Regions from separate parts of the Duganella sp. BJB1802 genome, predicted to be linked through region 1. Evidence: predicted binding sites of a transcription regulator. Region 1 holds the regulator's gene; each other region holds the start of a gene.
The links. The regulator sigma-54, encoded in region 1, starts transcription at its own class of promoters, with help from an activator protein. The targets are predictions, from matches to a motif close to TGGCANGNAANCTGCTTT.

Region 1 (4,063 bases):
TAGCAGCCCAGCTTGCCCGGCGCGCGCGACAGGAAGTAGCTGCCGCCCACGTCAGGGAACAGGCCGATGTTCACCTCCGGCATGGCCATCTTCGTGCGCTCGGTGACGATGCGCACGCGGCAGCCGGGACCGCCCTGCGCCACGCCCATGCCGCCGCCCATGACCACGCCGTCCATCAGCGCGATGTAGGGCTTGGGATAAAAATGGATCAGGTGGTTGAGCGCGTACTCCTCGGTGAAGAAGTCCTCCACCAGCGCGCTGCCGCCCTGCGGCGTGGCGCGGCCGGCGTCGTAAAAGAAGCGGATGTCGCCGCCGGCGCAGAAGGCCTTCTCGCTGCTGCTGCGGATGACGACTGCGGCGATGGCGCTGTCGTCGCGCCATGCCAGCAGCGCCTGCGTGATCGCGCGCACCATCGCCAGCGATAAAGAGTTCAAGGCCTTGGGCCGGTCCAGCGTGATGAAGCCGGTTCCGTTGCTGACGCTGGTGTGGACGTATTCGCTCATGAGGTCGCAGGATAGTGGTGAAAACCCTATTCTATGCGGGCGCAAAAAAGGGCGCCAGTGCGCCCTTAGTTTGATGGTGCCGAGGCCGTTGTTATAGGGCGGCGGCAGCGGGTTCGTAGCTATCCGGGAGATGCTTGATCGCATCGTGGCCGTGCTCTTGGACCTTGGCTTTGTACTTCATGACCTGCCGATCCAGCTTGTCGACCAAGGTGTCGATGGCGGCGTACAGGTCCTGCGACAGGCTTTCCACGTAGACGGTCTTGCCCGACATGCGCAGGTTGATTTCAGCCTTCTGGCGTTTCTCTTTCTCTTTAAGGTTATCTACGGTCAGGATGACAGCAATATCAATCACTTGATCAAAGTGGCGGGTGACGCGTTCCAGCTTGCTCTGCACGTATTCACGGATGGCAGAGGTCACTTCGAGATGATGTCCACTGATGGTGAGATTCATACACACTCCTAAAGATAATGTCGCTTCTTACGGTTAGTGCGGGGCCCATTGCCACCGGGCGCGCAGGAACCAAGTAACTACAAAGACTTGCGGAGACTGACTGGCGGGATCTTTAAAGCTTCGCGATATTTGGCAACAGTTCGTCGCGCAATCACCATGCCTTGTTCTCCCAGCATGTCCGCAATCTTACTGTCGGATAAAGGATTTTTCGGGTCTTCTGCTCCTGTCAATTGCACGATGAGTGCGCGTATCGCCGTCGAACTTGCTTCCCCCCCCGCTTCGGTGGCGACATGGCTACCAAAGAAATATTTCAACTCAAACATGCCATGCGGGGTCAGCATATATTTTTGAGTTGTTACACGAGAAATAGTGCTCTCGTGTAGACCCAGTGTATCAGCAATTTCGCGAAGCACAAGGGGGCGCATGGCAACCGCGCCATGGGAGAAAAAGTTCTTTTGTCGTTCTACTATCGCTTGTGCGACGCGCAAAATCGTGTCGAAACGCTGGCGCATATTCTTGATCAGCCACTTCGCTTCCTGCAGCTGCGCGCCCATCGCGCCCTCGCCTTTTCCCTGCTTGAGCAGGTTGGCGTACATGGCGTTCACGCGCAGGCGCGGCATGACGTCGTTGTTGAGGCTCACTTGCCAGCCGTTGCGCGCTTTTTTGACGATCACGTCCGGCACCACGTAGTCCGACACGTCCGACGCGAACGCCGAGCCCGGATGTGGATTGCACTGGCGGATGACGGTTTGTGCTTCGCGCAAATCCTCGTCGTCGCACACCAGCGCCTTCTTCAATTTGTTGAAGTCGCGCTGGGCGAACCAGGTCAGATGATTTTCCACGATGGCCAGCGCCATGCGCCGCGTCACCATCGGTATGCCCGGCAGGCGCTTGATCTGCAGCGCCAAACATTCGGACGCGTTGCGCGCGCCCACGCCCATCGGGTCGAAGCTTTGCAGCAGCGACAAGGCGGTGCGCAGCTCGTCGATGTCCACCTCCAGCTCCTCCGGCAGGCGGGCGTGGATCTCGTCCAGCGATTCCTCGAGGTAGCCGTTCTCGTCCAGCGCGTCGATGATCAGCTCGACCAGCGCGCGGTCGCGCATCTCCAGCACCGTCACGCGCATCTGCTCCATCAGGTGCTCGCGCAGCGTGCAGTGGCTGGCCTCGAGCTGCGGGCGCGAATCCTCGTCGTCGGGCGCCTTGCTGCGGCCGGCGTCGCTCCAGTCGACGTCGGCGTCGCTGCTGGTGCTCTCGGTGTCGGCGGCCGGGCCGTCGTAGTTGTCGGCGTCGGCGGCAGGCGCTTCCTGGGCGTTGGGCGGGCCTTCGGGCGGCGCGTCGCCGACCGGGGCTTGTTGGCTGATGGCGCCGTCCGACAGCAGCCGCAGCGAGCGGTCCAGCGGGTCGTCGAGGCGCTCCAGCAGCGGATTATCGGTCAGCAGCTGTTCCAGTTCCTGATGCAGCTCCAGCGTCGACAGTTGCAGCAGCCGGATCGACTGCTGCAGCTGAGGCGTCAGCGCGAGGTGCTGCGACGTGCGCAGTTGCAAAGACTGTTTCATGGGTTTTACATACGGAAGTGTTCACCCAGATACACGCGACGCACCGATTCGTTGGCGATGATGTCGTCTGGCCGGCCTGAAGCCAATACCGTGCCCTGGTTGATGATATATGCGCGGTCGCAGATGCCCAGCGTCTCGCGCACATTGTGATCGGTAATGAGGACGCCGATGCCGCGTTCCTTGAGGAAGCGCACGATGCGCTGGATCTCAATGACGGCGATCGGGTCGACCCCGGCGAATGGTTCGTCGAGCAGCACGAAGCGCGGGTTGGTCGCCAGTGCGCGCGCGATCTCCACGCGGCGGCGCTCGCCGCCCGAGAGCGACAGCGCCTGGTTCTCGCGCAGCTTTTCGATCTGCAAATCGGCCAGCAGGGTATTGAGCCGTTCATCAATGGCAGCCTTGGATAAAGGCTTGCCGTCCACTTTCTGAATTTCGAGGACGGCGCGGATATTTTCTTCCACCGTCAGCTTGCGGAACACCGACGCTTCCTGCGGCAGGTAGGACAAGCCGAGCGAGGCGCGGCGGTGGATGGGCAGCGAGGAGATGTCGGTGCCGCTGATGTCGATGCTGCCGGCGTCCGACGGCACCAGGCCGACGATCATGTAGAACGAGGTGGTCTTGCCGGCGCCGTTGGGGCCGAGCAGGCCCACCACTTCGCCGCATTCGACCTGCAGGGAGACGTCATGCACGACCTGGCGCTTGCCGTAGGTCTTTTGCAGGCCGCGTACGATCAGGGTGCTACCGCAGGATGGTTCCATGCTCACTTCTCCGTGGCCGGCGGCGTCGACGCGGCCGGCGTGGTTGCTGGCGCGGTGGCCGGCGCGGCCGGGCGGATGGTCGGCTGGATCACCATGGTGCCGCGGCCGGCGCCCGGCTTGCTCTCGCCGGTGACGGTGTTCTTCACGGCGAACTGTTCCTTGCGGCTGTCGTAGGAGATGAACTCGCCGTTGACCTCGTCGCTGAGGCGGCCCGCTTCGAGGCGACGCACCTTGGCCTTGGAGAACAGCTTGACCAGGTCGGTCTTGTTGCTGTATTCGATGCGCTCGGCCTCGCCCTCGACCCACTGGTCGCCGGCGCCGTCGCGCTTCTGGCGGAAGGTGGCCGGCGTGCCGGGCGTGCTGGTGAGCACGACGAAGTCGTAGCCTTCGGGGTCGGTGGTCATCACCGCCTTGGGCGACTTCAGCAGCAAGGTGCCGCGCGTCAGGATCACGTTGCCGATCAGCGTCTTGACCTGCTTGACGTCGTCGATCTGCAGGTCGTCGTACTGGATCGTGGTCGGCTTGGTGGAGTCGGCCTTTTCCGCGTGGGCGGCACAGGCCGCCATCAGCAGCACGGCGGCCGAAAACATCAGTTTTTTCATCGTCATTCCATTCTTCATCGTTGGTTCTTCAATGGCCGGGGCGCGGCGGCAGCACCAGCTGCCCGCGTCCGCCCAGCTGCACTTCGCGGGTGGCGTTGTTGGCCTTCATGCCGACGCCGTTGGCGGTGGCGTTGCCGATTTCCAGCGCCACCGGCGCCGTGGTTTCCATCCGTTCCTCGTCCGGGTACACCGT
Region 2 (4,063 bases), on a different contig from region 1:
TTGCCGCCGCCGAATTTGACTTCCTCGCCATAGGTGGCGTAATCGTGTTCGATTTCGATAAACAGTTCGGTATCGGCCAGGCGGATGCGGTCCCCTTTGGTGGGGCCGAACATTTCCGAGTAGGCGCGGCGCGAGATTGTAACCATGTCAGCCTTTAGGTGGATTGGGGTCCAGCTTGCCCATTACTTTGCCATTGAAGCCGAACACCTTCTGGTCGCCGCCCAGCTTCACCAGTTCCACCGTGCGCTGCTGGCCCGGTTCGAAACGGACGGCGGTGCCGGCGGCGATATTCAGCCGCATGCCGTAGGCCTTCCAGCGCTCGAACTTGAGCTCCGTGTTGACTTCAAAAAAATGAAAATGCGATCCGACCTGCACCGGCCGGTCGCCCTGGTTGGTCACCACGACGGTCGCGGTGGCGCGGCCTTCATTGAGGCCGATCTCGCCCTCTTCGAGCATGTATTCACCTGGGATCATGGCGATCTCCTTTACGGGATGGGGTTGTGGACGGTCACCAGCTTGCTCCCGTCGGGGAACGTCGCTTCGACCTGGATGTCGGGGATCATTTCGGGGATGCCTTCCATGACGTCGGCGCGCGTAAGGATGCGCGTGCCGTCGGACATCAGCTGCGCGACGGTTTTGCCGTCGCGCGCACCTTCCATGATGGCGCAGGTGATCAGCGCCACCGCTTCCGGGTAGTTCAACTTCAGGCCGCGCGCGAGGCGGCGCTCCGCCACGATGCCGGCGGTGAAAATCAGCAGTTTGTCTTTTTCTCTTGGTGTCAGGTCCATGGGTGTCTCTCAGGTTTGCCAGATGCGCGGCGTGACGGCCGCGCGCCCCAGCAGGTGCGGGCGCACGCGGCGCCAGACGGTGAGCATCAGGCGGCGCGCGGTCTCGCTGTCGTCGCCCAGGTGGCGCGCGACCAGCACGCCCTTGGTTTGCGTGACGCCGAAACCGTGGTCGCCGTCAGCCTGGATATCGGCGCGGATCTCGGACAGCACGGCGGCGGGCAGCGGCTTGCCGGCGGCGATCAGCGTGGCGCAGACAGTCCTGCCGTTCAGCGCCAGCGGGCTGTCGAGGCGGCCGCCCAACATCGCGCCTTGCTCCCACCAGATCAATTTGCCGTCGCGGCGGATGCTGCTGCGCTGGGCCACGGTGCCGGTGTTGAAGCTTTCGCCCGAGCCGCGCCGGCCCATGCAAAGGATCTCGCAGCCGATGTACGTGGCGCCTTCGGCCAGTTCGATGTGCTGGTCCAGCACCACGTTAGCGGTATCAAAAAAGATGGTCTCTTGCGGCAGCCATTCGAGTGCGGCGCCCGCGCCCACGGCCAGGCGCACGTGCTGGCGCGAGACCTTGCCGTTGGCCTTGTACCACTTGGCGGCGCCCGGCGTGGTGATGAAGGCATGCGCCTGCGCGCCCACGCCGACGTCGATCGCCAACTGGTCGCCGCCCACCACGCCGCCCGGCGGATGGACCACGATGGCGTGGCACACCTTGGCGTCCTCCGGGTACAGCGCCTTCTGCACGCGCAGCGGGCCATAGTGCCGGTTGTCGAACAGGCGCGTGGTGCCGCCATCGTCGGCAAAACCGAGCGTGAGGCTGGCCTGCCATGCGCCAGGGCCGGCGGCGAGTTCTCTGGATGCGGTGGTATCGGGCATGGCTAACGTAATGCAATCGTCATGCCAGCCGAATCGCGCGCCACAGGCGATGTAAAGACTTATTTCGCACCAAAGCGAGTCTTGCGCACCATGATGGTGCACGTCTGATGCATCAAGTTTTACTTTTGTCTTTTTTGCTTGTAAAATAAGCACCATTTTTCATTTCCGACCAAGGACTAGCAATGCGCTTCCCGACTTTTGCAGCCGCTGCGGCGGTTGCCCTGGCACTGGCCCCGGCCGCACACGCCACCGGCTTCGGCTCCAACCTGATCGCCAACGGTAACGCCGAAACCGGCAACACCACCGGCTGGAACACCACGTCGGCATTCACCGTGGTGCAGTACGGCGCCAGCGGCGGCTTCCCCTTCCCGGCCGATCCAGGTCCGTCCGACCGCGGCACCTACTTCTTCGCCGGCGGCGACAGCAACGCCAAGTCCACCGCCACCCAGACCATCGACCTGTCTTCGCTGAGCGCAGCGATCAACACCGGCGCCTCGCGCTACGATCTGTCGGCCTGGCTGGGCGGCTACTCGTCGCAGAACGACAACGCCAAGCTGACCGCCACCTTCTTCGGCAGCGGCGGCGCCGTGCTGTCCAGCGCCAGCCTGGGTCCCGTCTCCAATTCGGAACGCGGCAACCAAACCGGCCTGCTGCTGCGCGACACGCAAGGCTACATCCCGGTCGGTGCGCTCAATGTCGGCATCACGCTGACCATGACCCGCGAAGCCGGCTCGTACAACGACGGCTACGCCGACAACCTGTCCTTCGCGGTGGCCGCCGCGCCGGTGCCGGAAGCCGACGCCTACGCCATGCTGTTGGGCGGCCTGGCCTTGCTGGGCGTGGTCGCCAAGCGCAAACAGCGCAAGGCTCAAGCCTGATCATTGCGCCGTAATCAAGGGAGCTTTGCGCCGCGCGGCCTGTTTGCGCGCGGTACCCGTCCCCATACTGTTTGCTCCCCTATTTGATTAAGTGAGCACAGTATGAAAATATTCGTCACCGGCGCGGCGGGCTTTATCGGCGGTTCCATCGCAGCGGGCCTGGTGCGCGCGGGCCATCAGGTGGTCGGCCTGGTACGCAAGCCGGAACAGCTGGAGGAACTGGCCTCGATCGGCGTGACCGGCGTGGTCGGCACCCTCGACGACCGCGACCTGTTGATCGCCCAGGCCAGGGCGGCGGACGCCGTCATCAACGCCGCCAGCAGCGACAACCGCGCCGCCGTCGAAGCCTTCGTCGACGCGCTGGCCGGCAGCGGCAAGGTGTTCCTGCACACCAGCGGTTCCAGCATCGTCGGCGACGCCTCCGGCGGCGAGGCCACGGACCGCATCTATTTCGAAGACCAACTCCCCGCCCCCACCGCCGACAAGGCCGCGCGCGTCGCCATCGACGACCTGGTGCTGGCCGCCGCCGGCAAGGGCGTGCGCTCGGCGGTGCTGTGCAATACGCTGATCTACGGCGACGGCGCGCTGCCGCGCGACAGCGTGCAGCTGCCACGCCTGATCAAGCAGGCCCGCAAGAGCGGCATCGTGCGCCACGTGGGACGAGGCCTGAACATCTGGTCCAACGTCCACATCGACGACGTGGTCGACCTGTATCTGCTGGCGTTGGAAAAGACCGAGGCCGGCGCGTTCTACTTCGTCGAAAGCGGCGAGGCGTCGTTCCGCGACATGAGCGCGGCCATCGCCCGCGCGCTGGGTCTGGGCGAACCGCAGGACTGGCCGCTGGAACAGGCCAAGGAGGAATGGGGCTACGAGATGGCCTCCTATGGCCTGGGCTCCAACAGCCGCGTGCGGGGGCAGCGGGCGCGCACCCAGTTGGGCTGGAAGCCGCATGGCCCGTCGGTGTTCGACTGGATCGCCAAGCAGTGATTGCTTTTTAAATAAAATTCCGCTACCGTGTGGGCGGGGCGGATCCTTCAAGCCGGCCTGTCTTTGCTTCGGCAGGGACAGCCTCTACGGGGCTACCCCGTGGGATGTTTAATGTTCAGCACTTCGCCGCATGAGCGCCGTTGCGCTACCGCGCAAGACAGCTCACGCATCACGAGACTCGTTGAAGGCTCTCCGCTCCTTTCACTACGCATGACGATTGCAAAACTTACCGCGTTGGCGCTGGCCGACACGATGCTGGCTTCGGACGGCAGCGTGGAAAAGCTGATTGCGGCATGCGGCCGCGTATTCGGCGCACCGCAGCCGTGGGCACCGAAGCTATGCGCGGCGCTCAGCGAACGGACCGGCGACAACTTCCATTACTTCAGCCGGCGCGAGATCGCGGACATCCTGCTGCACCTTCTCGGCCACGACTACAACGACGAAGAAGAGCGGCCCGTCATCGCACTGCCAGCGGTGCGGCGCTATTGCATCGACCCGCCGATACGCCCGCCGCAGGCCGAGTGGTCCGCCGCGCTGGCGCTG
Region 3 (4,063 bases), 160 kb from region 1:
CAAGGGCTTCGCGGTGGTCGCGGCCGAGGTGCGCAAACTGGCCGAGCGCAGCCAGGTGGCGGCGCAGGAAATCGGCAAGGTGGCGGCCGACAGCGTGGAGCTGGCCGAGCAGGCCGGCCAGATGTTCGACGCGCTGGCGCCGAATATTCGCAAGACGTCGGAACTGGTGCAGGAGATCGCGGCGGCGTCGGAGGAGCAGAGCTCCGGCGTGCGGCAGATTAACAGCGCGGTGGGTCAGCTGAGCCAGACCACCCAGGTCAACGCGGCCAGCTCGGAGGAGCTGGCGGCCACGTCGGAGGAGATGAGCGCCCAGGCCGAGCAGCTGGGCCTGTTGATGGCGGTGTTCAAGCAGTACGCGGTCGACACCGCGCCGCGCGCCGCGCCACGGCGCGCCGCCGTGCTGAGGCCGGGCGCCAAGCCGGCGCCGGCGCGTCCGTCGCGCAAGCTCGACCTGGTGGCCGAGGGCGCGCCGGACGAGACCAAGTTCACGCGCTTCTGATCACGGCTTGACGAACTTCAGCGTCATGCGGTCGCTCTCGCCGATGGCCTTGTACTTGGCGCGGTCCTCGTCCTTGTTGGCGTAGGTCGGCGGCAGCGCCCACACGCCTTCCTTGTGCTCGGCGTTGTCCTTCGGATTGGCGTTGACCTCCGACTTGTCGGCCAGCTTGAAGCCGGCCGCCTCGGCCAGGCCGATCACATATTTCTCATGCATGTAGCCGGTGCTGGCCTCCTTGTCCTGGGTCTTGGAGGCAGGCAGGCGGTGCTCCACCACGCCGAACACGCCGCCCTTCTTCAGGCTGGTGAAGACGCTGGCGAACAGCGGCTTCAGGGTGTCCGGCCCGCCCGCCATCCAATTGTGGATGTTGCGGAACGTGACCACCATGTCGACGCTGCCGGCCGGCGCGAACTCATACTTGTTGCGCGGCGGCGAGAACACGCCCAGCGCCACCTTGTTGTACACCTCGGGCTTGGTGTTCAGGTACGCCATGAAGCGCTCGGCCGCCTTGCGCTCGTTGGCATTGGGCGAGGCCAGGTCGTTGCCGGCGGCGATCAGCTTGCCGTGGTCGCGCAGATAGGGCGCCAGGATCTCGGTGTACCAGCCGCCGCCCGGGGCCAGCTCGACCACCGTCATGGTCGGCTTGATGCCGAAAAAGCTCAGCGTCTCGTACGGATGGCGATAGACGTCGCGCTCCACATTGGCCGGCGTGCGCGACGGCGCCGCGATGGCGGCCTTCAGCGCCGCGTCCTCGGCGGCGAAGGCGCCGCCCGCGATCAGCATGGTGGTGGCGAGGACGGCAAGTACGGTTCGTTTCATGCAGGGTCTCCTGATGGATCATGGTTGTGGCGACGCGCAGCCGCTCGCCCAGCGCGATCATCGGCCAACCTTGCAAGTTGGTCAAGCGAATTGGGACGGCGCTCCATCCCGCAGTGACCGCGCGGCCGGCGGACACCTGGCGGACACTTCCGGACACTCGCGGACACTCGCGCGGACAGTCCGGCGGACACCCGGGCCACGGCAAACATGGCAAATGCACCAACTTGCAACATGAAAACCCGTGGCACACATTTTGCCTATCTCGTTCCTTAATCCGGCGCTAATATTGCAAAACCCGCGGAAACGGCGGCGGATATTCAGGTGTAGTGCGAAGCAACGAGCGGTAACGAAGTAGTTCCAGCTGGAAGAGCAAATAAAAAGCAGAATCCCGGGCGACCGGCCCGCAATCCTATCCTTGCTGTTACGTTTTTGGAGATACGATGGAACGACGTGCATTCCTCAATGTTAGTAGTCTGGCCCTGGGCACGATGTTGCTGCCCGCCTTCGGCCGCGCAATCGCGGCGGAAGAGCTGCTCAAGCCAGTCGCCCTTCAATTCAAGAAAATGCTGGCCGACACCGCGATGACCGCGGCGACCCAGGCCGGCGCTTCCTACTGCGACGTGCGGGTGGGACGCTATCTGAACCAGTTCATCACCACCCGCGACCTGAACGTCGAAAACGTGGTCAACACGGAGTCGGCCGGCGTCGGCGTGCGCGTGATCGCCGGCGGCGCCTACGGCTTCGCCGCCACCAACGACATGACGCCGGACGGCGTGGCCGGCGCCGCGCGCCAGGCGGTCGCCATCGCCAAGGCCAACGCCAAGCTGCAGACCGAACCGGTGATCCTGGCGCCGGTCAAGGGCGTGGGCGAAGTGGCGTGGGCCACGCCCATCGTCAAGGACTGGCGCACCGTCGCCATCAAGGACAAGGCCGAGTTGCTGATCGCCGCCAACAAGGCCGGCATGGAGGGCGGCGCCAGCTTCATGCAGTCGCTGCTGTTCCAGGTGAACCAGCAGAAGTACTTCGCCTCCACCGACGGCTCCTACATCGACCAGGACATGCACCGCCTGTGGATGCCGGTGTTCGCCACCGCCGTCGACCAGAAGACCAACAAGTTCCGCTCGCGCCAGGGCCTGTCGGCGCCGGTCGGCATGGGCTACGAATACCTGGACGCGCGGCCCGAGCACAAGATCAAGGCGGCCGGCGGCGTGACCACGCTGTACACCAAGTCCTACGACCTGATCGAGGACGCGCGCGCGGCCGGCAAGCAGGCCAAGCAGAAGCTGACCGCCAAGTCGGTCGAGCCGGGCAAGTACGACCTGGTGCTGTCGCCGGAACACCTGTGGCTGACCATCCACGAATCGGTCGGCCACCCGACCGAGCTCGATCGCGTGCTGGGCTACGAGGCCAACTACGCCGGCACCAGCTTCGCCACGCTCGACAAATGGCAGTCGAAGAAATTCAAGTACGGCTCGGACCTGGTCAACATCGTGGCCGACAAGACCACGCCGGGCTCGCTGGCCAACGTCGGCTACGACGACGAGGGCGTGCAGTGCAAGCGCTGGGACATCATCAAGGACGGCATCCTGGTCAACTACCAGGCCACGCGCGACCAGGCCCACATCATCGGCGAGAAGGAATCGCACGGCTGCTCGTACGCGGACAACTGGAGCAGCGTGCAGTTCCAGCGCATGCCCAACGTCTCGCTGCAGGCGGGTAAAAAGAAGATGACCCCGGACGAGATGGTCAAGGACGTCAAGAAGGGCATCTACATCGTCGGCGACGGTTCCTTCTCGATCGACCAGCAGCGCTACAACTTCCAGTTCGGCGGCCAGCTGTTCTACGAAATCAAGAACGGCAAGATCGGCGAGATGCTGGAGGACGTGGCCTACCAGTCGAACACGCAGGAGTTCTGGAACGCCTGCGCCGGCCTGTGCGACGAGCGCGATTGGCGCATGGGCGGCTCCTTCTTCGACGGCAAAGGGCAGCCTTCGCAGGTGTCGGTGGTGTCGCACGGCGCCAGCACGGCGCGCTTCAACGGCATCAACGTCATCAACACCGCACGCAAAATCGGCTAAGCCCTGGAGACCACGAGATGAAGAATTTGAGTCAAGACGAAGCAAAACGCATCTGCGACAAGGTGCTGTCCCTTTCCAAGGGCGACCAGTGCGAAGTGAACATCACCGGCAGCCGCAAGGGCAACATCCGCTACGCGCGCAACGCCGTGTCGACCGCCGGCTTGATCGAGGATACGCAGATGACCGTGTCGGTCGCCTTCGGCAAGAAGCAGGGCATCGCCAGCATCAACGAGTTTGACGACAAGTCGCTGGAAAAAGCCGTGCGCCGCGCGGAGGACCTGGCCCGCCTGGCGCCGGAGAATCCGGAGTTCATGCCGACGCCGACCAAGCAGGAATACAAGGCCAGCCAGACCTTCTTCCAGAAGACCGCCGACATCGATCCCGAATTCCGCGCGCAGGTGGCGGCCTACAGCATCGAGAACAGCAGGAAGAACAAGCTGGTGGCGGCGGGCTTCTTCACCGACAGCGCGCAGTTCACCACCATCGCCAACTCCAACGGCGTGTTCGGCTACCAGCAGGATACGGGGCTGGACTTCACCGTCACCGTGCGTACGGAAGACGGCCGCGGTTCGGGCTGGGTCAAGCGCAGCGTGGGCGACGTCGGCAAGTTCGACGCGCGCGAGGCGTCCAACGTGGCGATCGAGAAGGCCTTGAAATCGGTGGACGCCAA
Region 4 (4,063 bases), on a different contig from region 1:
CGCCGGCGTCGATCCGAACATGGGCGGAGGCGGCGGCTTCGGTGGCGGCGCGGGCGGCTTCGGCGACGCCTTCGGCGACATCTTCGGCGACATCTTCGGTGGCGGCCGCGGCCGCAGCCAGGGCCCGCAGGTGTACCGCGGCGCAGACTTGCGCTACAACCTGGAGATCACGCTGGAGCAGGCCGCGCACGGCTTCGACACCACCATCCGCGTGCCGTCCTGGGACAAGTGCGACACCTGCCACGGTACCGGCGCCAAGCCCGGCACCTCGCCGGTGACGTGCTCGACCTGCGCCGGCCACGGCCAGGTGCGTATGCAGCAGGGCTTCTTCAGCATCCAGCAGACCTGCCCGAAGTGCCACGGCACCGGCAAGATCATTCCGGAGCCATGCGCCGCATGCTCGGGCCAGGGCCGCATCAAGCGCAACAAGACGCTGGAAGTGAAGATCCCGGTCGGCATCGACAACGGCATGCGTATCCGCTCGTCGGGCAACGGCGAGCCGGGCACCAACGGCGGGCCGTCGGGCGATTTGTATGTGGAGATCCACATCAAGCCGCACAGCGTGTTCCAGCGCGAGGGCGACGACCTGCATTGCGAGATGCCGATCTCCTTCGCCAAGGCGGCCTTGGGCGGCGACATCGAGGTGCCGACATTGTCTGGTAAAGTGTCGTTCACGATCCCCGAAGGCACCCAGTCGGGCAAGACCTTCCGCCTCAAGGGCAAGGGCATCAAGGGCGTGCGTTCCGGCTTCGCGGGCGACCTGTTCTGCCACGTGGCGGTCGAGACCCCGGTCAAGCTGACCGAGAAGCAGAAGGACATGCTGCGCGATTTCGAGAAGCTGACCACCGAGGGCGGCGCCAAGCACAGCCCGCAAAGCAAGACCTGGCGCGACAAGGTGAAGGATTTTTTTGAGTAGCCAGTTGAGTAACTGCGACGTCACGCAGTCTTGGTAATATCGGACCGCCGCGCCACCTTTCCGGGTGGACCGGCGGTCTTCTTATGTACGAGAGGAGCATCATGAGTGATCTGGACAACAGCAATTCCCCGTTGCGCGACCTGCTGGACAACAACCGCCGCTGGGCCGAATCGGAAGTCGAGCGCGACCCGGACTTCTTCAACCGCCTGGCGCAGCAAGCCTCGCCGGAATACCTGTGGATAGGCTGCTCGGACAGCCGGGTGCCGGCGAACGAGCTGCTGGGCCTGGCGCCTGGCGACGTTTTCGTCCACCGCAACATCGCCAACGTGGTGGTGCATTCGGACCTGAACGCGCTGTCGGTGCTGCAGTTCGCGATCGACGTGCTGAAGGTGAAGCACGTGATCATCGTCGGCCACTACGGCTGCAAGGGCGTGCACGCGGCGATGACCGGCACGCGCGTCGGCCTGGCCGACAACTGGCTGCGCCACGTGCAGGACGTGCATCAGAAGCACGAGCGCTACCTGGGCGACGTCCTGACCAGCAAGCTGCGCGCCGAGCGCATGTGCGAGCTCAACGTGGTGGAGCAGGTCTCCAACGTCTGCCAGACCACCATCGTGCAGGACGCATGGGACCGTGGCCAGGATGTCACGGTGCACGGCTGGGTCTACGGCCTGAAGGACGGCAAGCTGCACGACCTGGAAATGACCGTCGCCGCCGCCCACGAACTGGCGCCACGCGTGGCCAAGCGCCTGGGCGTGTACGAGGCGGACCTGGGCTGACCAGCGTTGCCGCTGGCGGAGAGGCCGCTTTGTGCCGTAGAATGGATTGATTCTTGCTTGCAGTAAGGCCATGAACTCTCTTCCATACTCCGCATGACGACCATGAAACACCTACGTATCGTGGTCGTCAACACCATCATCCTCGCCGGCGACGAGGATGACGAGGCGCTGCGCGCGCAGGCCGAGCGGGCCCGCGCGCTGCGCATCGGCCTGCTGGAGGCGGGCTACGACATCGTCGCCTCGCTGCCGCCGGACATGTACCTGCCCGAGCGCATCGCCCAGCTGCAGCCCGACATGATCATCGTCGACGCCGAATCCGACGCGCGCGACGTGCTGGAGCACATCGTCATCGCCACCCGCGACGAGCGCCGCCCCATCGTCATGTTCACCGAGAGCGACGACACCGAGAGCATGGAGGCCGCCATGGCGGCCGGCGTGTCGGCCTACATCGTGGCCGGCCTGCAGAGCGACCGCATCAAGCCGGTGCTGCAGGTGGCGCTGGCGCGCTTCAAGCGCGAGCAGAAGCTGCTGGACGAACTGTCCGACACCAAGAGCAAGCTGGCCGAGCGCAAGATCATCGAGCGCGCCAAGGGCCTGTTAATGGAGCGCCAACGTTTCAGCGAAGAGCAGGCCTACCAAAAGCTGCGCAGCATGGCCATGAGCAAGAACCTCAAGCTGTCCGAGGTGGCCCAGCGCATCATCGACGTCGAAGATTTATTGGGCTGACGCCCGTCCAAAATGATGCACCGCGCAATCGCGGTGCGTTTTCTGCGCCATCACACGGCGCTCCGATCCGCCCCATCCCCCTGGCTTTCCCCTGCAAACTTGCTGGCATGGACATTGCATAGCCTGTAAGCAAGCGCAACGGTGCGCTTGATGTACCTCGCCAACGGCGGTGAGGTCCACCAGACAACGACGTCTACACACGTGAATCCGTTCACGCTGGGTAGACTTTTTTTTTGCCGTTTTGTTCTGCTGACTACATAAGGGATTTGCGATGGAATATGAAAAGCCACGAGCAGGGAACGACCTGCCATCCGATGCGAACGTTGTGAACACCAAGCGTCGGCAGATCATTCATGGCGCAGGTCTTGTAGCGGGGGGAAGCATGTTGGGATTGGCAACGGGTGGCGTGTGGGCGGCGGGTTCGGACAAGCCGGAGAAGGAAGAAATCAAGATCGGCTTCATTCCGCTGACCGACTGCGCGTCGGTGGTGATGGCCTCGGTGCTGGGCTTCGACAAGAAGTACGGCGTCAAGTTCGTGCTGAGCAAGGAGGCCTCGTGGGCCGGCGTGCGCGACAAGCTGGCCAACGGCGACCTGGACGCGGCCCATGTGCTGTACGGCCTGCTGTACGGCGTGCAGATGGGGATCGGCGGCCAGAAGAAGGACATGGCGGTGCTCATGGGCCTGAACAACAACGGCCAGGCCATCACGCTGTCGAAGAAGCTGGCCGACAAGGGCGCGGTGGACGGCGCCTCGCTGGCCAAGCTGATGCAGACCGACAAGCGCGAATACACCTTCGCCCAGACCTTCCCGACCGGCACCCACGCGATGTGGCTGTACTACTGGCTGGCCGCCAACGGCATCAACCCGATGAAGGACGCCAAGGTCATCACCGTGCCGCCGCCGCAGATGGTGGCCAATATGCGGGTCGGGAACATGGACGGCTTCTGCGTGGGCGAGCCGTGGGGCCACCGCGCCATCATGGACGGCGTGGGCATCACCGCCACCACCACCCAGGACATCTGGAAGGACCACCCGGAGAAGGTGCTCGGCTCGACGCTGGAATTCGCCAAGAAGCACCCGAACACCTGCCGCGCGATGATGGCCGCCATCCTCGACGCCGGCAAATGGATCGACGCCTCGCTGGCCAACAAGAACAAGATGGCCGAGGTGATCGCCGACAAATCCTACGTCAACACCAGCAAGGACGCGATCGACCAGCGCATCATGGGCCGCTACCAGAATGGCTTGGGCAAGACCTGGGACGACCAGAACTACATGAAGTTCTACAACGACGGCGCGGTCAACTTCCCGTATCTGTCGGACGGCATGTGGTTCATGACGCAGCACCGCCGCTGGGGCCTGCTGAAGGACGATCCGGATTACCTGGCCGTGGCCACCGCGGTCAACCAGATCGATTTGTACAAGGACGCCGCGGCGATGACCAAGACACCGGTGCCGAAAAGCCCGCTGCGCACGTCGAAGCTGATGGATGGTTCCGTTTGGGACGGCAAGAACCCGAAAGCGTTCGCCGCCTCGTTCAAGATCAAAGCCTGATGAGGGAATGCCATGAACGCCATGCTCCAACCTGAAAGCGCCGCGCCGGTCGCGGCACCGGCACCGGGCGCGGTGCGCCGTCCGCGC

Region 2: the regulator sigma-54 is predicted to act here: its motif matches at 1,665-1,682, upstream of HUX88_RS27145 (urease accessory protein UreD).
Region 3: the regulator sigma-54 is predicted to act here: its motif matches at 1,558-1,575, upstream of HUX88_RS16125 (TldD/PmbA family protein).
Region 4: the regulator sigma-54 is predicted to act here: its motif matches at 1,738-1,755, upstream of HUX88_RS00510 (ANTAR domain-containing response regulator).

The regions. Positions count from the first base shown of each region.
Region 1 covers NZ_JABWEF010000009.1:353-4,415, forward strand. The annotation lists partial or broken gene HUX88_RS15385 (3-hydroxyisobutyryl-CoA hydrolase) at 1-503, opposite strand, end outside; gene hpf (ribosome hibernation-promoting factor, HPF/YfiA family) at 595-954, opposite strand; gene HUX88_RS15395 (RNA polymerase factor sigma-54) at 1,032-2,510, opposite strand; gene lptB (LPS export ABC transporter ATP-binding protein) at 2,516-3,268, opposite strand; gene lptA (lipopolysaccharide transport periplasmic protein LptA) at 3,271-3,870, opposite strand; gene lptC (LPS export ABC transporter periplasmic protein LptC) at 3,899-4,063, opposite strand, start outside.
Region 2 covers NZ_JABWEF010000022.1:44,701-48,763, forward strand. The annotation lists gene ureC (urease subunit alpha) at 1-146, opposite strand, end outside; gene HUX88_RS27135 (urease subunit beta) at 148-474, opposite strand; gene HUX88_RS27140 (urease subunit gamma) at 486-788, opposite strand; gene HUX88_RS27145 (urease accessory protein UreD) at 798-1,655, opposite strand; gene HUX88_RS27150 (PEP-CTERM sorting domain-containing protein) at 1,838-2,533, shown strand; gene HUX88_RS27155 (NAD-dependent epimerase/dehydratase family protein) at 2,636-3,520, shown strand; gene HUX88_RS27160 (reverse transcriptase family protein) at 3,731-4,063, shown strand, end outside.
Region 3 covers NZ_JABWEF010000009.1:157,325-161,387, reverse strand. The annotation lists gene HUX88_RS16135 (methyl-accepting chemotaxis protein) at 1-499, shown strand, start outside; gene HUX88_RS16130 (class I SAM-dependent methyltransferase) at 500-1,315, opposite strand; gene HUX88_RS16125 (TldD/PmbA family protein) at 1,756-3,393, shown strand; gene HUX88_RS16120 (TldD/PmbA family protein) at 3,411-4,063, shown strand, end outside.
Region 4 covers NZ_JABWEF010000001.1:99,672-103,734, forward strand. The annotation lists gene dnaJ (molecular chaperone DnaJ) at 1-916, shown strand, start outside; gene can (carbonate dehydratase) at 1,018-1,695, shown strand; gene HUX88_RS00510 (ANTAR domain-containing response regulator) at 1,798-2,421, shown strand; gene HUX88_RS00515 (CmpA/NrtA family ABC transporter substrate-binding protein) at 2,804-3,976, shown strand; gene ntrB (nitrate ABC transporter permease) at 3,989-4,063, shown strand, end outside.